Regions from separate parts of the Acidovorax sp. DMC1 genome, predicted to be linked through region 2. Evidence: riboswitches for the same ligand, from Rfam matches in the RefSeq annotation. Region 2 holds a riboswitch; the other holds the start of a gene.

Region 1 (9,248 bases), on a different contig from region 2:
GCAGCTGTTCCACCCACGGAATGAGCCATGAGTGCAAGACCGATTCGATGGCCCCCAGGCGGATCGACACCTCCAACGGTCCGCCCGATCCCATCTCGGATTTGAGCTGGCGCTGCAGCTCTAGCATGCGCTTGGCATACACCAGGAACCGGGCACCGGCCACCGTGAGTTTGAAATGCTTGTCGCGCCGGTCCAGCAATAGCACGCCCAGCTCTTCTTCGAGCGCGGAGATGCGGCTGGACATGGCGGATTGGGTCAGAAACAGCTTCTCGGCAGCGCGTGTCACGCTCTTGAGAGAGGCCACCCAGTAGAAGGCTTCGACAAAACGCAGGTTCATGGTGTTCTTCGGAAGGGCTGGGTGTGCTTTTACTCAAACAGCTCTGCGCACTGCCCAGACGGGCGCACTGCGATGGTGCGCGGTGTGGAAATCCAGCCGCCTTTTTCCGGCAGACACCGCGCTGTAAAAGCGATTGTGCCGTCGCATTTCAAGGTCACAACGCAGAACTGCTCGCAGTTGGGGCGCTGGCCAAAAGTGCATTGCCAGTTATCTGCAAGAAATCTCCGGCGTCTTGCCACGCCACATGAACGGCCTACCCGGTGAACAAGGGCAGGTCTGCCTTCTTCAAGGTCCGCAGCACAAAGCTGGAGCGGCTGTGCCGTATGCCTTTGATCTTGTAGAGCTTCTCGCGCAGCAGGCGCTCGTAATCGCGGGTGTCCTTGACGACGATGCGCAGCAGGTAGTCGTAGTCACCGGAGACCAGGTGCGCCTCGATCACTTCAGGAATGCTGGCCAGTGTCTCGCCAAACTTTTCGAGCGTGTTGTCCGAATGGCTGTCGAGCGTGACCTGCACCAGCACCGTGTCGGCCAGGTCAAGGGACTGAGGATTGATGCGCACCGTGTAGCCCTGGATGACACCCGCCTCTTCCATCTTTTTGATGCGCCCCCAGCAGGGTGACGGGCTCAGGCCCACGGCCTGCCCTATTTCTTGCAGGCTGGCGCGAGCGTTGGCCTGCAAGACAGCGAGAATTTTTCTATCCAGTCGATCCATCGGCCTGATTATTCAGTAAATCATTCAGATGCAGAAAATTATTCTGCACATTCAACAGAATGCGCCAAATTCAGCAAATTCATCTGCAGCACCCGGCGCATACTTCTTCCATCAAGGCGCTCTTACCGGAGCGCACAAATTGACAAGGCCCCGGCTGGTTACCGCCAGCACGGGGCCCTTGGCATTCCAGATGCCTCCACACACTGAATAGTGAATAGCCGCTTGCATCCGTTGGTGGAGTGCGGACTACGTACAGGCCTCAACCGCTCCGCTCCAAGGAGGTGTCGCCAATGCAACTGCAAACGCCGGGCGAACCAGTTGATAAGCACGCTTACCAGCACAAACCCGGATGCCTGCGGCCATGCTGCACCGCCATAATTTGACGGAGGCCAGGGGCGGCTCTGCCAGGAGCCCAAGTGCCCCATCCCCTGCCCCAACATCAACAGGAGACACCATGCAATTGACCAAACTCGTCGTTGGACTGAGCCTCGCGCTCGGCTTTGTGGCCACCGCTGCTGCGCAGACCACCATGCGCATCAGCATCTCGACGGCCCAGAACTCCCACCAGGGTGTAGCCATCGACACGTTTGCCAAAGAGGTCGAAAAACGCACGGGGGGCCGCTACAAGATCCAGACGTTCTACAACGGCGCCTTGGGAGGCGAGCGCGAATCGATTGAAGCCGTGCAACTGGGCACCCAGGAGCTGGCCTTCAGCTCCACAGGCCCTGTGCCCAACTTTGTGCCCGAGACCAAGATCCTGGATGTCCCCTTCCTGTTCCGCGACAAGGCCCATGCACGCGCAGTGCTGGACGGTCCTATCGGCCAGGACCTGCTGTCCAAATTCGACGCCAAGGGCTTCAAGGCACTGGCCTGGGCCGAGAACGGCTTCCGCCACATGACCAACAGCAAGCGCGACGTGAAGGAGCCCGGTGACCTGAAGGGCCTGAAGATGCGCACGATGGAAAACCCCGTGCACATCGCCGCCTATAAGGGCTTTGGCATCATCACCACGCCCATGGCCTTCCCTGAAGTGTTCACGGCGCTGCAACAAGGCACCGTGGACGGCCAGGAGAACCCGCTGTCGGTCATCATCTCGGCCAAGTTCGACCAGGTGCAAAAACACCTCACCCTCACCGGCCATGTGTATTCGCCCTGCATCTTCGTGATGAACAAGGCAGCTTTCGACAAGCTTTCGGCAGCCGACAAGCAGGCCTTCATTGACGCAGCCAAGGAAGGCACCAAGGCCAACCGTGCACGTGTGGACGAAGACGACGCCAAGGGCGTGGCTGACCTGCGCGCCAAGGGCATGACCGTGATCGACAATGTGGACAAGGCCAAGTTTGTGGCGGCTCTGGCCCCTGTGAACGCCGAGTTTGAAAAGCAGTTCGGCAAGGCTGCCATCGACAAGATCCGCGACGTCAAGTAATTTGGGTCTTTGCTATTACCTTTGTAGCTAATAACGCCCGTAGCCATTGCGCTATCGGGCGTTTTTATTCTTGAGCCATCGCTGGTTCTGATCACCTCCTACCTGCCCATGGTCGGCATCGCCCCATGAAAAACGCTTTTCTTACCTTTGAGCGATGGACCACCTTCATCGCCATGCTCGGCGCTTGCGCCATGTTGACCCTGGCCTCGGCCCTGGGCATGTTCCAGATCGTGACGCGCTTTGTGCTGGAGCAGCCCGCCGAATGGACCGAAGTGCTCATCCGCTTCAGCCTGATCTGGATGGTGTTCCTGGCCATCCCGGCCGCGTTTCGCCAGGGCGCGATGGTGAGCGTGGACGTGCTGTACCGCTGGAGCCCGCCACGCATCAAACGGGTGCTGGACTGGGTGGTCGCACTGGCGGCCCTGGCCCTCATCGGCATCATCATCTGGTACGGCTGGGACTATGCGCAGCGCGGTGGGGTGCAGAGCATGGCCGGGCTGGAGTCCGTGTCCATGTTCTGGGCCTACCTCGCCATGCCGGTGGGGGGGCTTTTTTGCATCGTCGGCATCATTGGCAACCTCATTGATCCCCTGCGTATGGAACTGGAGACTGCTCAATGAACGCCGCGCCGAGCCGCCTCAAGCCAGTGAACGGCCCCCTTGGGGGGCAGCGAGGACATGCAATGCCGAGCGTGGGGGTCCAACTATGAGCTTGGTCATGATTTCAACGATGGTGCTGTGCTTTGCACTCACCGTCTCGGTGGCCGTGTCCATCGGTTTGGCGTCCATCCTGGGCATCCAGGCCTCCAACGCGAACATGCTCATCTCCGTCAAGGAGATGTTCGGGGCCATCAACAAGTTTCCGCTCGCAGCCATCCCCTTCTTCATCCTTGCGGGCAACCTGATGGAGACCGGAGGCATCTCGCGCCGTCTGGTGGAGTTTGCCAAGAGCATCGTCGGCGGCGTGCAGGGCGGCCTGCCCATGACCTGCGTGCTGACCTGCATGATCTTTGCGGCCGTGTCGGGCTCGTCGGTCGCCACCACGTTTGCAATTGGCGCCATCCTGATCCCGGCGCTCATCAAGCATGGCTACCCCACCAGCTACGCCGCCGCGCTGCAGGCCACCAGTGCCGAGCTGGGCGTGATCATCCCTCCCTCCATCCCGATGATCCTTTACGGCGTGAGCGCCGAGGTGTCGATTGGTGAGCTGTTCATCGCTGGCTTTGGCCCGGGCCTGCTGATCAGCGGTGCACTGATGCTCTTCGTATGGGCGTACTGCAAGTACAAGGGCTGGGGCAAAAACGATGGCGATGGCCGCATGCCCTTTGGCAAGGCTACGCTGCAGGCGGGCTGGGCGCTGCTGATGCCCGTCATCATCCTGGGCGGCATCTATGGCGGTGTGTTCACCCCCACCGAGGCATCGGCCGTGGCCGTGTTCTACGCGTTGGTGGTGGGCATCGTCATCTACCGCGAGATCAAGCTCAAGGACCTGTTCGCCATCCTGCGCAAGTCGGCCATCTCGTCGGCGGTGATCATGTTCATCATTGCCAACGCAGGGCTGTTTGCGTTCCTTATCACCCGCGCTGGCGTGCCCGATGCCATCGGCCGCTGGCTGGAGGCGGTGCTGCAGTCCCCGGCCCTCTTCCTGCTGGGCGTGAACGCGGCGCTGTTCGTGATCGGCATGTTCATCGAGACCAGTGCGGCGATCATCGTGCTGGCCCCCATCCTCGCGCCTGTGGCCATGCACTTCGGTATCGACCCTGTGCACTTCGGCCTCATCATGGTGGTGAACCTGGCCCTGGGCATGATCACGCCCCCGTTCGGAGTGAACCTGTTTGCTGCCTGCACGGTGGCCAGAATATCGCTCGACCGGATCATCAAGCACCTGCTTCCGTTTGTCGGCGTGATTCTGGTGTGCCTGATGATCATCACCTATGTGCCATCGATCTCGTTGGCACTTCGGGATCTGGTCTACGCAAAGTAGTTAGAATCGCCCGGTCAGGAGAGAGTGCTCCGTCTTGTCCATAAGACGCGCAGCACCGCCGAAGGCGCAGGCAGCAGCCGAACGCTCAGGCAAAAGGACTGGCAACCGCCCGCAGCGATGCGGGCGTTCCCTTGCTGGAGAGAGGTGGCCCCACAGAAAAGAAACTGTGTGCAGGCCATCCACCGAAGGAGCAAACCGCACGGCCAGCCAGGGCGCTGCGGTGAATCTCTCAGGTAAAGCGGACAGCAGGGCAAATCCCGTGACCACGCCGTGGTCGCGGCCCCCATTTGCCCCGGAGTCCGCCATGTCAGCCACCGCCCCCCTGCTCACCACGCCCCTGAACGCCCTGCACATCGAGTTGGGCGCTCGCATGGTGCCTTTTGCAGGCTATTCCATGCCCGTGCAATACCCCGCTGGCCTGATGGCCGAGCATGTGCACACCCGCACCGCCGCCGGCCTGTTTGACGTGTCACACATGGGCCAGCTCAAGCTCATCGGCGCCGATGCTGCCGCAGCGTTTGAAACCCTGATGCCCGTGGATGTGATCGACCTGCCCGTGGGCAAGCAGCGCTACGGTCTGCTGCTGACAGACGAAGGCACGATCATTGACGATCTGATGTTCTTCAACCAGGGCGTCGTGGATGGCGAGCCCACCCTGTTTGTCATCGTCAACGGGGCCTGCAAGGTGGGCGACATTGCCCATATCCAGGCCCGCATCGGCCAGCGTTGCAAGGTGGTGCCCATGCCCGACCACGCCCTGCTCGCGCTGCAGGGCCCACAGGCCGCCACCGCCCTCGCCCGCCTCGCGCCCGGCGTCGAAAAGCTGGTGTTCATGACCGGTGGCGCGTTCAGCATTGCAGGCTGCGACTGCTTTGTGACCCGCAGCGGCTACACCGGCGAAGACGGCTTTGAAATCTCCCTACCCGCCGCGCAGGCCGACACCTTGGCCCGCGCCCTGCTGGCCCAGCCTGAAGTCAAGCCCATCGGCCTGGGCGCGCGCAACTCGCTGCGCCTCGAAGCAGGCCTGTGCCTGTATGGCAACGACATCGACACCACCACCACGCCCCCCGAAGCCGCGCTGAACTGGGCCATCCAGAAGGTGCGCCGCACCGGTGGCGCGCGTGCAGGCGGCTTCGCAGGTGCCGACAAGGTGCTTGCACAGATCGACAACCCTTCCAGCCTGCCCCGCAAGCGTGTGGGCCTGGTCGCGCTGGAACGTGTGCCGGTGCGCGAGCACACCGAACTACAGAGCACGGACGGCCAAAAGATCGGCGAAGTCACCAGTGGCCTGCTGGGCCCCACGGTGAACGAACCTGTGGCCATGGGCTACGTCACGCCAGCTTTTGTCGCCATCGGCACCCGCGTCAACGCCATCGTGCGCGGCAAGGTGGTGCCCATGGAAGTGCGCGCCATGCCGTTTGTGCCGGCCAATTACTACCGCGGTTGATTTCATCAGCGAAGCGCAAAAGCTTCGGCCGCTTACATTGCAGATTCCTTTACTTTTTTCCTTTGCTTGAGGAGCTTCCCATGACGATCAAATTCTCCAAAGACCACGAGTGGATCAATGCCGCTGACGCTAACGCTTCGGTGGTGGGCATCACCGTCCACGCGCAGGACGCTCTGGGCGACGTGGTGTTTGTAGACCTGCCCGAAGTGGGCAAGAGCTTTGCCCAGGGCGAAGTGGCAGGTGTGGTCGAGTCCGTGAAGGCCGCCGCCGATGTGTACATGCCCGTCTCTGGCGAAGTGGTCGAAGTGAACGAAGCCCTGCGTGCCGACCCATCCCTTGCCAACAGCGACCCGCTGGGCGCTGGCTGGTTCTTCAAGGTCAAGCTGGCCGACGCGAGCCAACTCGACGCCCTGCTGGACGAAGCTACCTACACCGAGTTCGCCAAGAACGCCTGATCCCTGCTGACTCAGAGGGCATGGCGCCGGGCCATGCCCGGCCCGCCGCCCTGTCGCGTGCGCGCTCTATTCCCGGCACCGCCCCCAACCCGCTGCGACCTACGAGACTGCCCCATGCTGATGCAATCCGCCACCCCCCTTGGCGCGCTTGAAAACGCCACCGAATTCCTGCCCCGCCACATCGGCATCGACGCGGCCGACGAAGCGCACATGCTGTCGGTGATCGGCGAGGCCTCACGCCGTGCGCTCATCGAATCCATCGTGCCGCGCTCTATCGCACGCAGCCGGGGCATGGACCTGCCCGCGCCGCTCACCGAAGCGGCGGCACTGGCAGAACTCAAGGCCATCGCGGGCAAGAACCAGCTGCTCAAGAGCTTCATCGGCCAGGGCTACTACGGCACGCACACGCCCGGCGTCATCCTGCGCAACATCCTGGAGAACCCCGCCTGGTACACCGCCTACACGCCCTACCAGGCTGAGATTTCGCAAGGCCGCATGGAGGCCCTGGTCAACTTCCAGACCATGGTGTGCGACCTGACGGGTATGCCGATTGCCAACGCGTCCATGCTGGACGAAGCCACCGCCGCCGCCGAAGCGATGACACTGGCCAAGCGTTCGGTCAAGAGCAAGAGCAACGTGTTTGTGGTGGCGGGCGATGCCCACCCACAGACCATCGAGGTCATCCAGACCCGCGCCAAGCCCCTGGGCCTGGAAGTGCGCCTGGCCAATTCGGCCGAAGAATGGAGCACCCTGCTGGACCGAGACTACTTTGCCGTGCTGGCCCAGTACCCCGCCACCAGCGGCCGCATTGACGACCTGCGTGCCGACGTGGAAAAGGCCCACGCCAAGCAAGCCGCCTTCATCGTGGCCGCCGACCTGCTGGCGCTCACCCTCATCACGCCACCCGGCGAACAAGGTGCCGACATTGTGGTGGGCACCACCCAGCGTTTTGGCATGCCCATGGGCGCAGGGGGCCCCCACGCTGCCTACATGGCATGCCGCGATGAATTCAAGCGCTCCATGCCGGGCCGCCTGGTAGGCGTAAGCGTGGACGTGCATGGCAAGCCCGCCTACCGCCTGGCGCTGCAAACCCGCGAACAGCACATCCGCCGCGAAAAGGCCACCTCCAACATCTGCACGGCCCAGGTACTGCCCGCCGTGATCGCCAGCATGTACGCCGTGTACCACGGCCCCGAAGGCCTCAAGCGCATTGCACAGCGCGTGGCTGCCTATACCGCCATCCTGGCCCAGGGCCTGAAGCAGCTGGGCGCCCCAGTGCGTGAGCAGGCGACCTTCGACACGCTGAGTCTGCACACCGGTGCCGCTACCAAATCCATAGCTGCTCGCGCAGTGCAGATGGGCGCCAACCTGCGAATTTACTTTGAAGAGTACCTGTGCATCTCGCTGGACGAGACCACCACGCGCGCCGACATCGAGCTGCTGTGGAAGATCTTCGCCGAGGACGGCCAGGCGCTGCCCACCTTCGATGCGTTTGAAAAAGGCGTGGAGCCGCTGATCCCCACCGAGCTGCGCCGCGCGAGCAGCTACCTCACGCACCCGGTGTTCAACACCCACCATTCCGAAACGGGCATGTTGCGCTACATCCGCCAGCTGTCCGACAAGGACCTGGCGCTGGACCGCAGCATGATCCCGCTGGGCTCTTGCACCATGAAGCTCAATGCCACCAGCGAGATGATCCCCATCACCTGGCCCGAGTTCGCCAACGTGCACCCGTTCGCCCCCGCTGACCAACTGGTGGGCTACAAGGAGCTGGACGAGCAGCTGCGCGCCTGGCTGTGCCAAGCCACGGGTTACGCGGGCATCAGCCTGCAGCCCAACGCAGGCTCGCAGGGCGAATACGCTGGCCTGCTGGCCATCAAGGGCTACCACGAGTCGCGTGGCGAAGGCCACCGCAACATCTGCCTGATCCCCAGCAGTGCACACGGCACCAACCCCGCCAGCGCCCAGATGGTGGGCATGCAGGTGGTAGTGACGGCCTGCGATGCCAATGGCAACGTGGACCTGGTGGACCTGAAAGCCAAGTGCGAACAACACAGCGCCAACCTGGCCGCCGTGATGATCACCTACCCCAGCACGCACGGCGTGTTTGAAACCAGCGTAAAGGAACTCTGCGCCCTGGTGCACAGCCATGGCGGCCGCGTGTATGTGGACGGCGCCAACATGAACGCGTTGGTGGGTGTGGCAGCACCCGGCGAGTTTGGCGGCGACGTGAGCCACCTGAACCTGCACAAGACCTTCTGCATCCCCCACGGCGGTGGCGGCCCCGGCGTCGGCCCCGTCTGCGTGGTGGAAGACCTGGTGCCCTTCCTGCCCGGCCATGCCACAGCGGGCGTGGCAGGCGGCGTGGGTGCCGTCAGCGCTGCCCCGCTGGGCAACGCCGCCGTGCTGCCCATCAGCTGGATGTACATCCGCATGATGGGTGCCGAAGGCCTGCAAGCCGCCACCGAGACCGCCATCCTGAGTGCCAACTACATCAGCGCACGCCTCAAAGACCACTACCCCACGCTGTACGCGAGCGAAAACGGCCATGTGGCCCACGAGTGCATCCTGGACCTGCGCCAGCTCAAGGACACCAGCGGCGTGATGGCCGAAGACGTGGCCAAGCGCCTGATCGACTACGGCTTCCACGCGCCCACGCTGAGCTTCCCGGTGCCCAACACGTTGATGGTGGAGCCCACCGAGAGCGAAACCCTGTTTGAGCTGGACCGCTTCATCGACGCGATGATCGCCATCCGCGACGAGATCCGCCAGATCGAAACAGGCAAGCTGCCGCAGGACAACAACCCGCTCAAGAACGCCCCGCACACCGCAGAAAGCCTGCTGAGCGGCGAGTGGAACCGCCCCTACACCCGCGAAGCGGCCGCCTA
Region 2 (9,248 bases):
TAGACCGAGTCCTGCTGGGGCAGGTACAGCCGCCGGCCTTTCATGGCGGGCACGGCGGCGATGGGCTGTAGCCCGACCAGCAGGTACTTGTCCGATTTGTGCGTGGCGCCCACCAGTTCGTAGCCGCGTTGCAGTGCAGATGCTGCCACTTGGGCTGGCGCAATGAAGATGTCATAGCCCGCGCTGCGGGTGGCGCGCATCACGTCGGACAGGTCGTCGCTGGTGGTCAGCGCCACAGATTGGCCCGCCGCCTTCGACAGGCCCGACTCGGCCGAGGTGCGCAGGATGGAGTGCGCGGCCTTGCGGGCCGTGGGCTCCACGACCACGATCGCCGTCAACTGGGCCAGCGCGGTGCTGCAACCCAGGCCCCAGAGCAGGAGCAGCCCGAGTGGTCGCCAGGATCGATTTTTGATGATGTTCATAGCGCTTTTCCTCTCCCCACAACAAAGCGCGAATATGCCCACGGCCTCCGCACCTGCGTACGAATGTTTCCGATGTTTTGTTCTTGTTACTTCTGCTAACGACGCCGCACGTGCGATGCGAGGGGCTGCCGCACAGAATGCGGGCTGGCCCGATGCCCTGCGCTTGCGAGGGGAATCGGGGGCGAAAGGTTTTGTTCACCCACTCTTTGGAGACGTTCGCATGAAAGATTCGATGACCCTGCCGCGCCGCCACATGCTGGCCGGAAGTGCTGCCGCCTTGAGCGCGCTGGGCCTGGCCGGATGGACGGGCAGTGCGCGCGCCCAGCAAGCCGCCGCCCCCGCAGCCAAGCCGCTGCCCGCCTATGCAGGGTGGAAGTCGCCGGATGCGCTGATCGTGCACAGCAGCAGCACCCTGGAAACGCGGCGCTCCGCGTTCGGCACCAGCGTCATCACGCCGTCCAACCAGCTGTACGTGCGCAACAACCTGCCCGCGCCTGACGCGGCCATCCTGGACAACCGCGACGCGTGGACGGTGTCCATCGAAGGGGTCAAAAGCCCGCGCAGCCTGACCCTGGCCGAGCTCAAGACGCTGGGCGTGGAAACCGTGGCCACCGTGTTGCAGTGCTCGGGCAACGGCCGGGGCTTTTTCCCCAGCAAGCCCAGCGGCACGCCCTGGTCGGTAGGCGCCGCGGGCTGCGTGGTCTGGAGTGGCGTGCCGCTGCGCAACGTGGTGGCGGCCCTGGGCGGGCTGGCCGACGGCGCGACCTACCTGACAGGTACGGGCGGCGAGAAGCTGCCCGAGGGGGTGGACCCGCTGTCGGTGCTGGTGGAGCGCTCGGTGCCCGTGAAGGCGATGGACGATGCGCTGCTGGCCTGGGAGATGAATGGCGAGCCGCTGTCACTGGCGCATGGCGGCCCGCTGCGGCTGGTGGTGCCCGGCTATCAGGGCGTGAACAACATCAAGTACGTCAAGCGCGTGGCCTTCGGCAGCGCGCAGTCGCAGGCGCGCATCATGTCGCACGGCTACCGCATGTCACCACCCGGCTCCAAGGCCAGCCCTGACCAGCCTTCGGTGTGGGAGATGGGCGTGAAGTCCTGGATCAACGGCCCCTTGGCCGACAAGGGCCCCCTCAAGCCCGGCCAGGTGCAGGTGCATGGCGTGGCCTTTGGCGGCACGCGCGGCATCAAGGGCGTGGAGGTGTCGGCCGACGGCGGCAAGACCTGGCAGGCGGCCAAGCTCATCGGCCCGGACCTGGGCCCTTTTGCCTGGCGGCAGTTTGCACTGCCCGTGCGGCTGGAGGCGGGCACCCATGTGCTGGCCAGCCGCGCCACCGACACGGCGGGCAATGTGCAGGCCGAGCAGCGCGAGGAAAACCTGGGTGGCTACAACAACGCCAGCTGGCGTGACCACGCTGTCACCGTGACCGTAGCCTGAGATGGGGGGGAGCAACGGAGCGCGCCGCCTTGCAGCGGCGCTGTGGGCCGCTGGCGCCTGTACGTCGGCTGCGGCCGCCGATCCCGCCGAACTGGCGCGCGGCAAGGAGCTGTTCACCAAGATCCAGCCCGCCTGTGCCGTGTGCCACACGCTGCAGGCTGCCGGTGCCGAGGGCCAGGTCGGCCCGGTGCTGGATGAGCTGAAACCCGACGCGGGCCGCGTGTTGCGCGCGCTCAAGGCGGGCATCGGCGTGATGCCGTCTTATGCAGAGCGCATGACCGAGAACGACATGTTGGCCGTGGCGCAGTTTGTGGCGCACGCCACGGGCGCGGCCAAGTAGGCGCAGCCTTTTGCACCGGTTGCAGCGTGGCCTCGCTGCAACCGCCTGCAACCGCGCGCTGCTTCAGGCCGCCGTGCGCGACGGCACCAGCGCCGACCCGGCTGCGCGCCCTTGCAGCCCCTGGAACGCAAACTCCACCTCGGGCACGCGGCCACTCACGATGTCGGCCAGCGCCTTGCCCGAGCCGCAGGCGTGCGTCCAGCCCAGCGTGCCGTGGCCGGTGTTGAGGAACAAATTGCCCACTTTGGTCTTGCCGATCAGCGGCACGTTGCTGGGCGTGGCGGGGCGCAGGCCGCTCCAGAACTGCGCCTGGGTGGTGTCGCCCGCGCCGGGGAAGAGCTGCTCCACCCGCCGCACGATGGCCTCGCAGCGCACTTGGTTCAGATGGCGGTCATAGCCATTCAATTCCGCCGTGCCCGCAATGCGCAGGCGGTCACCCCGCTCGCTGGTGTAGCGCGAGAACACGAGCTTGAACTCGTCGTCCGTCAGGCTCACCTGATGCGCCTTGGCCGCGTCCTTGACCGGCATGGTCACCGAGTAGCCTTTGGCCGGGTAGATGGGCAGCTGGATGCCCAGCGGCTGCGCCAGCAGCGGGCTGAACGAGCCCATGGCCAGTACAAACGCATCGCCGCGCACGCGCTCGAAGCGGCCTTCGGCATTGGTCACTTCCACATGGTCGATACGGCCACCCACCTCGCGCAGCGCGGTGATGTGGTGGCCCATGCGGAACTGCACGCCAGCCGCTTCGCACAGCTTGGCCAGCTCGCGCGTGAACTGGTTGGCGTCGCCGGATTCGTCCTCGGCCGTGTAGGTGGCACCCGCCAGCTGCGGGCGGATGTGGGCCAGCGCGGGCTCGATGCGCACGGCCTCGTCAGCACTGATCACCTGGCGCTCGCAGCCCAGCGCGCGCATCTGCTCGGCCGGGGCCAGGGCGCCGTCAAACTCCTTTTGGTTGGTATAGAAGTGCAGGATGCCCTGCGTGCGCTGGTCGTACTGGATGCCGGTGGCCGCGCGCAGCTGCTGCAGCGTGTCGCGGCTGTAGGTGCCCAGGCGCACGATCTGCTCGATGTTGTGGCGCATGCGTGCGGGTGTGCAGTTGCGCAGGAAGGACAGGCCCCACAGCCACTGCCGCATGTCGGTGCGCAGACGGAAGAGCAGGGGCGCATCTTCCTTGCCCAGCCATTGCAGCACCTTGAGCGGCGCACTGGGGTTGGCCCAGGGCTCGGCGTGGCTCACCGAGATCTGGCCGCCGTTGGCAAAGCTGGTTTCGGCGCCGGGCGAGCCCTGGCGGTCGATGACGGTCACTTCGTGACCCAGTTGTGAGAGGAAATAAGCCGAAGTCACGCCGAGCAAGCCGGCGCCCAAAACGATCACGCGCATGATTTTCAAAGCCTTTCTGGGCTCTGGCGCTAGAACAACATGCGCAGGCAGCTATGAATTCAATAGCGTGCAGCTGGCGCATGAATGCCCTGGCTGCCGCTCCCCCTGTCCTTGGTACCTGAGAGATTCACCGCCACCCACCCGGGCTGCGGCTTGCTCCTTCGGTGCGCTTCGCGTTGCGCGAGGCGGCTCTCCAGACGGCTTTGATGAATGGTGCAGTACGGGACCTGAGCGTGTATGGGAGTTTGCGCCTTCGGTGCAGCGGTGGCCTGTGCCTGCCGTGCTCTCCTGCGAGGCCGATTCTAGGGGGCAAGCCTGTGCGCCGGATCAACTCCGGCGGCTAATGGGGCGCAATCGTTGCTGATGCAGCGGGCGGGGCCGATGGGACAAGGTGCCGATAATCCCGCCGACCCTTGCACCACGGAGAGTTTTTGCCATGTCCCCCACCGCTTTGGACCCTTCCGCCAGCGCCGCCGTCATCACCCAGGCCCGGGAAGGGCGCACGCCCCGCCCGCTGGACTTTCCCGCAGGGCTGCGCCCGCGCGATGCCACCGAGGCCTATGCCGTGCAAGACGTGGTGGTGCGCGCGCGTGGCCCCATCGCTGGCTGGAAGGTCGGGGCTGCATCGCCCCAGGCGCAACCGGCACGCGCCGCGCTCACCCGGGATTCGGTGTGGGTGGCTGCAGCGGGCGAGCCCGTGTTGCTGGCTGCATCTGGTTTTGCCGTGATGGGGGTGGAGGCGGAATTGGTCTACGAACTGGGGGCCGACCTGCCCGCCCGCGCCACCCCCTACAGCGCCGCCGAAGTGCTGGCGGCCGTGGTGTCGGTGCGGGCCGCCATCGAGGTGTGCGACACCCGCTTTGCTGCCTGGGCGCAGCAGGGCGAGTGGAGCCGCCTGGCTGACCAGGCGTGCCACGGGGCGCTGGTTGTGGGGACTGGCACCGACGAAGTGGCCACCGCACAGCCCCTGGCGCAAGCGGTGACTTTGTCGGTGAACGGGGCCGTGGCCGTGCAACATGCCACCTGGGGCAACCCGGCGGGCGATCCGCTGCGGCTGCTGGTGTGGCTGGCCAACGAAGGCGCGCGCAGCCTGGGTGGACTGCGCGCGGGGCACTGGGTCACCACCGGGTCATGCACCGGCACCGTGCTGGTGGCGCCGGGGGCTGAGGTGGTGGTCGACTTTCCAGGGCTGGGGCAGGCGGTGTTGCACCTGCCATAAAGGCACAGGGCCTGGCGCCCTGGCTAGCCAGCGGAGCGTCGATCAACGATCAGTTGCGGCGCGGGTTGTCCGGCTGGTGGTCGCGGCGGTTGGGCACGCCGTCGCCGTCACGGTCGCGGTCATTGCGGTTGGCAATGCCGTCGCCATCGCGGTCCCAGCCGCCCCGGTGCAGTTCCCAGCGCCCGTCGCGCTGCTCCCACTGAGGTGTGCGATAGCGGTAGCCTGGCCGCACCTTTTCAAAGTGGCCTGCCACCCACACATGGCGGTGGCCCCGCCAGTCCCAGTAGCCAGGCACCCACACCTGTCCCTTGCGGGCGTGCGGAACGGCTTCGCGGCGGGGTGGTGGGGGTGCCGGGATGACGATGCCCTGCTGTGGGCCCGACTGCACGATGACAGTGGCTTGCGTGGCGGCCTGTGCCGGTGTGATGGCCCCTGTCAGCGCCGTCAGCGCTGTCACGGCCAAGGCCGCTGCGGTGAAGGTGTTGCGCAAGAAAGTGGCGTGGGTCATGGTGAACTCCTTGTCGTGTCTGGCCGACCGCAGGCACTGCCTGCGTCGGGCCGGGTGTTGCGTCTGTGGCCTCATCGTGGCCGGTGGGTGGTGGGGCGTCTGTCAGCCGGGCTGCCCATTGCATGTCGGCCCGCGCAGCGGTCCCACCAAGGGGGATCAGCGGCGGTACGGGTTGTCCGGGCGCTGGTCGTAGCGGTTGGGCACGCCGTCTCCGTCACGGTCCCGGTCGCGGCGGTTGGGGATGCCATCGCCATCACGGTCCCAGCCGCCGGGCTGCATGTTCCAGCGACCGCCATGTTCTACCCAACGGGGCTCGCGGTAGTGGTAGCCGGGGCGGGCTTTCACCCAGTAGCCCTGCATCCACACGTGGCGGTGGCCACGCCATTCCCAGTGGCCGGGCACCCACACCATGCCGCGGCGCGGGTGTGGCGCCACCTCGTAGCGGGGTGGGGGCGGCGCCTGGTACTGCACGCGCACCGGGGCGGGTTGCTGGTAGACAGGCGTACCTGCCTGGATGACAACGGTGGCGCTGGTCTGCGCCTGCGCCGCGCTCGCGGCGCCCAGCGACAGCAGGGCGATGGACACAGCGGCAAGTGCTTTGCGGGCCATAAGGTTCTCCTCAGATGTGATTCCTTGCGGAACCGGAGACTTCATGGTGCGCACGCTGCGTCAAGCCGGTGTAGGCCAATTGCGAAGCTTTGTGAAGTTGTGTTGCCGACTTCGGAGGCAAACGGTTGCCGTGTGATTTTTGTCACGCCTGCTCAGGCATTCGGCGTCGGCGTCTCCATTCACCCGCCCGCGATGGCTTGCTTCAGCGCCACCACACCAGCAACGCGCACCACGCCGGGTGTCTGCCATGCGTGGCAAAGAACACCAGCACGCCACTGGCCAGGGTGGCAATGCCCACCGCGTCGGCGGCCCAGGCGCCCAGGGCCGCGTCCCAAGGTGCGGTGCCCAGGCGCCAGAGCAGAGCGCTCAGTGCCCAGCACAGTACCGAAGCCACATGCCAGGTGCCCCACAGAATGCGCAGGTGCGGGGTGTGCAGCAACTGCTGCGCCGTGCCAACCTCCGCGCGCCCCGCTGTCTGGTGCCCCTGCGTACGCAGCCTGCGAAACAGCAGAAGCTCTCCCAGCACCGAGTGCGCCACACCCACCAGGGCCAGCCCGGCTGCCGCCAAGGTCAACGCGGTGTTTGTCATTAGTGAACGGCCAACGCCTTGTGGGCGCGGGTGTGCACCTGGGCACCCAGCTGCGTCAGCAGGTGCATCAGCCCCATCCACATGCGCTCGAACGCGGGCATCTCGCCGGGGATCTGGGCGAGGTGCTGGCCCAGCACGCGCTGGTGCTGGCTGGGGGTGATGGGCGGCGGTGTTTTGGTGCCAAAGTCAAACACCGGCTGGGTGAAGGGCTCGATCTGCCAGGCCTGCATCTCGGCCAGCGCGGGGGCGAGTTCAGTGGTGTAGGCCTGCACGGTCAGGTCCTTGCGCAAGAGCCCCAGCGCCTGGTAGGCCTGCAGCACCTGTGTATCGCGTGTAGGGTCGGTAGGGGCGCGCAGCAGGGCAGACCACGCCTGCACCACCTGCGCACGGAATGCGTTGGGCAGGGCGCGCGTGCAGCCAAAGTCCAGCACACCCACCGTGCCATCGGGCGCGAACAGAAAGTTGCCCGGGTGCGGGTCGGCATGCACCCGCCCCAGCACAAAGATGCAGTGCATGAACCAATCCCACAGGTGCTGCCCGGCCTGGTCGCGCAGCGCCTGGTGTGGCTGTGTGGCCAGCCAGGCTTGCAACGGTAGCCCGGGCACAAACTGCTGCGTGAGCACCTGGGCCCGCGTGTGCGACAGGATGGGCTGCGCCATCACCACCCCCGGCTGTGCGGCGTGCTGGGCAAACCACTGCAGCTGTTCGGCCTCCTGCAGGTAGTCCACCTCGCGCAGCAGGGTGGCCTCGATCTCGGTCATCACGCTGTCCAGCACGGCATCGGTGGGCAGCGGCATGTCGGTGTGGGCCAGTGCGCGCAGCGCGGCGCGCATCAGCTGCATGTCGCTGGCAATGGTGGCGGCAATGCCGGGGTATTGCACCTTCACGGCCACCGTGCCGTGGCCAGCAAGTTGCGCGCGGTGCACCTGGCCCAGGCTGGCGGCCGCAAACGCGGTGGGCTCGAACTGGTCGAACAGCGTCTCGGGCTCTTGCCCGAAGGCCTGGCGGAACACGCGGCCCACCAGCGCGCGGTTGAGCGGCGGGGCCTGGTGGTGGGCGCGTGCCAGTTCGCTGCGCACGCCGTCGGGCAGCAGGCCCGGGTGCATGCTGAGCAGCTGCGACACCTTGAGCGCCGAGCCCCGCAGCTGCCCCAGCGCACCAAACAAAATGCGGCCCAGCGCTGCCTCGTGCTCTGCCTGCGCCTGGGCCGAGCGCTTGCGCGTGCGGTGTCCCAGCTCGGCCATGCCGATGCGCGCAGCAGCGAGCCCCGTGATGGCGCTGCGCGCCAGCTTGCCGGTGCGGGGTGCGTTTGCGTCAGTTTGGGCCATGGTCTGCCAGGCGCTGCGCCGTGCCGCGTGCAATCACGCGGTGGATCGGCGTGATCACCGCCATGTACGCATGGCCCAGCTTGTTGTGGATGTGCACCACCGTGCTCAGCACCACGCGGGGCGCGGTGCTGGGGGCGGCGGGCTGTTTGCAGATGGACACCTGCACGTCCAGGTGCTTGTCGTCCTGGCCCATCACCACCTCGGTGTCGCTCAGGTGTCGAATGCGGAAGATGCCCACGCGGTCGCCCACGCGGTAGCTGCGCGCGTCGCGCAGGGATCGGCCACTGGCGGGCGGGTGGCCGTCATCCAGCTGGCCCAGGTCCTTCAGGCCCACCAGGCGCACGGCCTTGTTGCGCACGAACATGAGGGCGCGTGTCCACGCCGGGGTGCGGGCCGCCACGTCCAGCCACGACTGCAGGGCTGAGCGCGCGGGGTGCCGGTCGGCCACTTCGTAGGCATCAAAAAAATCGGCCCCGGGCAGCGTGGCGTGGATGGCCGTGCCGGGCGGCACCTGGGTTGCGCGCGCGGTGGTGGGGGCGGCGAGGGCAGAGGACGCATTCATGGGGCGCTCTTTCTTTTGCGGGGCGTGGCGGGGCGCTGGGCGGCGGGGTCCTTCGTGGGGCCGGTGGTCGCCCGGGGTTTGCGGGGTGCGCGCGTAGGCTGCGCAGTTTTCGGGGCGAGGCCTTCGGCCCCGGCTCTACCGGCAGGGGGCTGCGATGCCCGTGCTGTGGGCGCGCTGGCCATGGCCTGCTGGGCCATGTGCAGCATGCCCATCAGGCTGCTGCCGTGTTGCACCATGCGGGCCATCTGGCTGCGCAGCACAAAGCCGCCCAGTTGCAGCACACGGTTGACTAGCCCGCCGCGCAGCGCCTGCACCAGCACGCCCAGCGACAGGTCCACCAGCTGCGTGGTGTCGGCAAATTCGTCGGAGGTGTCGGCCAGCCAGTACGTCACCACGCCTGCGAGGTAGTCGGTGTAAAGGCTGCCTGCCAGGCCCTTGAAGTCGCAGGGCTCAATCTCGCCGCTGGCCTCGGCCGCTTCCAGAAAGCTCGCCACCGCCTCGCGCAGGTTCTGGCGCGCGGCCAGCGGCTCGGCCAGCATCGACAGCGGCGAGCGCCGCGCCAGACCGCGCACCTGGGCCACAAACTCGCGGTCGGCCAGCAGGCGCTCCAGCACGGCATCGGTCAAGCGCTGCAGCTTTTCTTGCAGGCCGTAGCCCGCAAAGCCCGGCGTCTGCAGCGTGTCGGCCAGCGCCTGGTGGGCCACATCGTCCAGGTAGCCCAGCACGATGCGGTCCTTGGTGGGGAAGTATTTGTAGATCGTGGCGTCGCCAATGCCGGCGGCGCGTGCGATGTCTTTCATCGTTGTGCCGTCAAAGCCCTGGCGGGTCATGAGGTCCACCGCGCTGGCCACGATCT

What was found. A riboswitch is a leader RNA that binds a small molecule or an ion and turns the genes downstream of it on or off. The one in region 2 is predicted to bind glycine.
Region 1: linked by a shared signal. The riboswitch ahead of gcvT (glycine cleavage system aminomethyltransferase GcvT) and the one ahead of ACT531_RS16860 (D-amino acid dehydrogenase) in region 2 are both predicted to bind glycine.

What each region holds. Positions count from the first base shown of each region.
Region 1 covers NZ_JBQUYO010000009.1:107,946-117,193, reverse strand. The annotation lists gene ACT531_RS18125 (LysR family transcriptional regulator) at 1-337, opposite strand, end outside; gene ACT531_RS18120 (Lrp/AsnC family transcriptional regulator) at 591-1,049, opposite strand; gene ACT531_RS18115 (TRAP transporter substrate-binding protein) at 1,504-2,475, shown strand; gene ACT531_RS18110 (TRAP transporter small permease) at 2,601-3,095, shown strand; gene ACT531_RS18105 (TRAP transporter large permease) at 3,181-4,458, shown strand; glycine riboswitch at 4,464-4,569, shown strand; glycine riboswitch at 4,583-4,714, shown strand; gene gcvT (glycine cleavage system aminomethyltransferase GcvT) at 4,763-5,905, shown strand; gene gcvH (glycine cleavage system protein GcvH) at 5,986-6,360, shown strand; gene gcvP (aminomethyl-transferring glycine dehydrogenase) at 6,475-9,248, shown strand, end outside.
Region 2 covers NZ_JBQUYO010000008.1:126,451-135,698, forward strand. The annotation lists gene ACT531_RS16845 (rhodanese-like domain-containing protein) at 1-422, opposite strand, end outside; gene sorT (SorT family sulfite dehydrogenase catalytic subunit) at 643-1,857, shown strand; gene sorU (SorU family sulfite dehydrogenase c-type cytochrome subunit) at 1,859-2,197, shown strand; gene ACT531_RS16860 (D-amino acid dehydrogenase) at 2,261-3,577, opposite strand; glycine riboswitch at 3,673-3,784, opposite strand; gene ACT531_RS16865 (2-keto-4-pentenoate hydratase) at 4,014-4,796, shown strand; gene ACT531_RS16870 (hypothetical protein) at 4,846-5,304, opposite strand; gene ACT531_RS16875 (YXWGXW repeat-containing protein) at 5,461-5,913, opposite strand; gene ACT531_RS16880 (hypothetical protein) at 6,116-6,502, opposite strand; gene ACT531_RS16885 (ABC1 kinase family protein) at 6,502-7,830, opposite strand; gene ACT531_RS16890 (DUF2867 domain-containing protein) at 7,817-8,392, opposite strand; gene ACT531_RS16895 (TetR/AcrR family transcriptional regulator) at 8,389-9,248, opposite strand, start outside.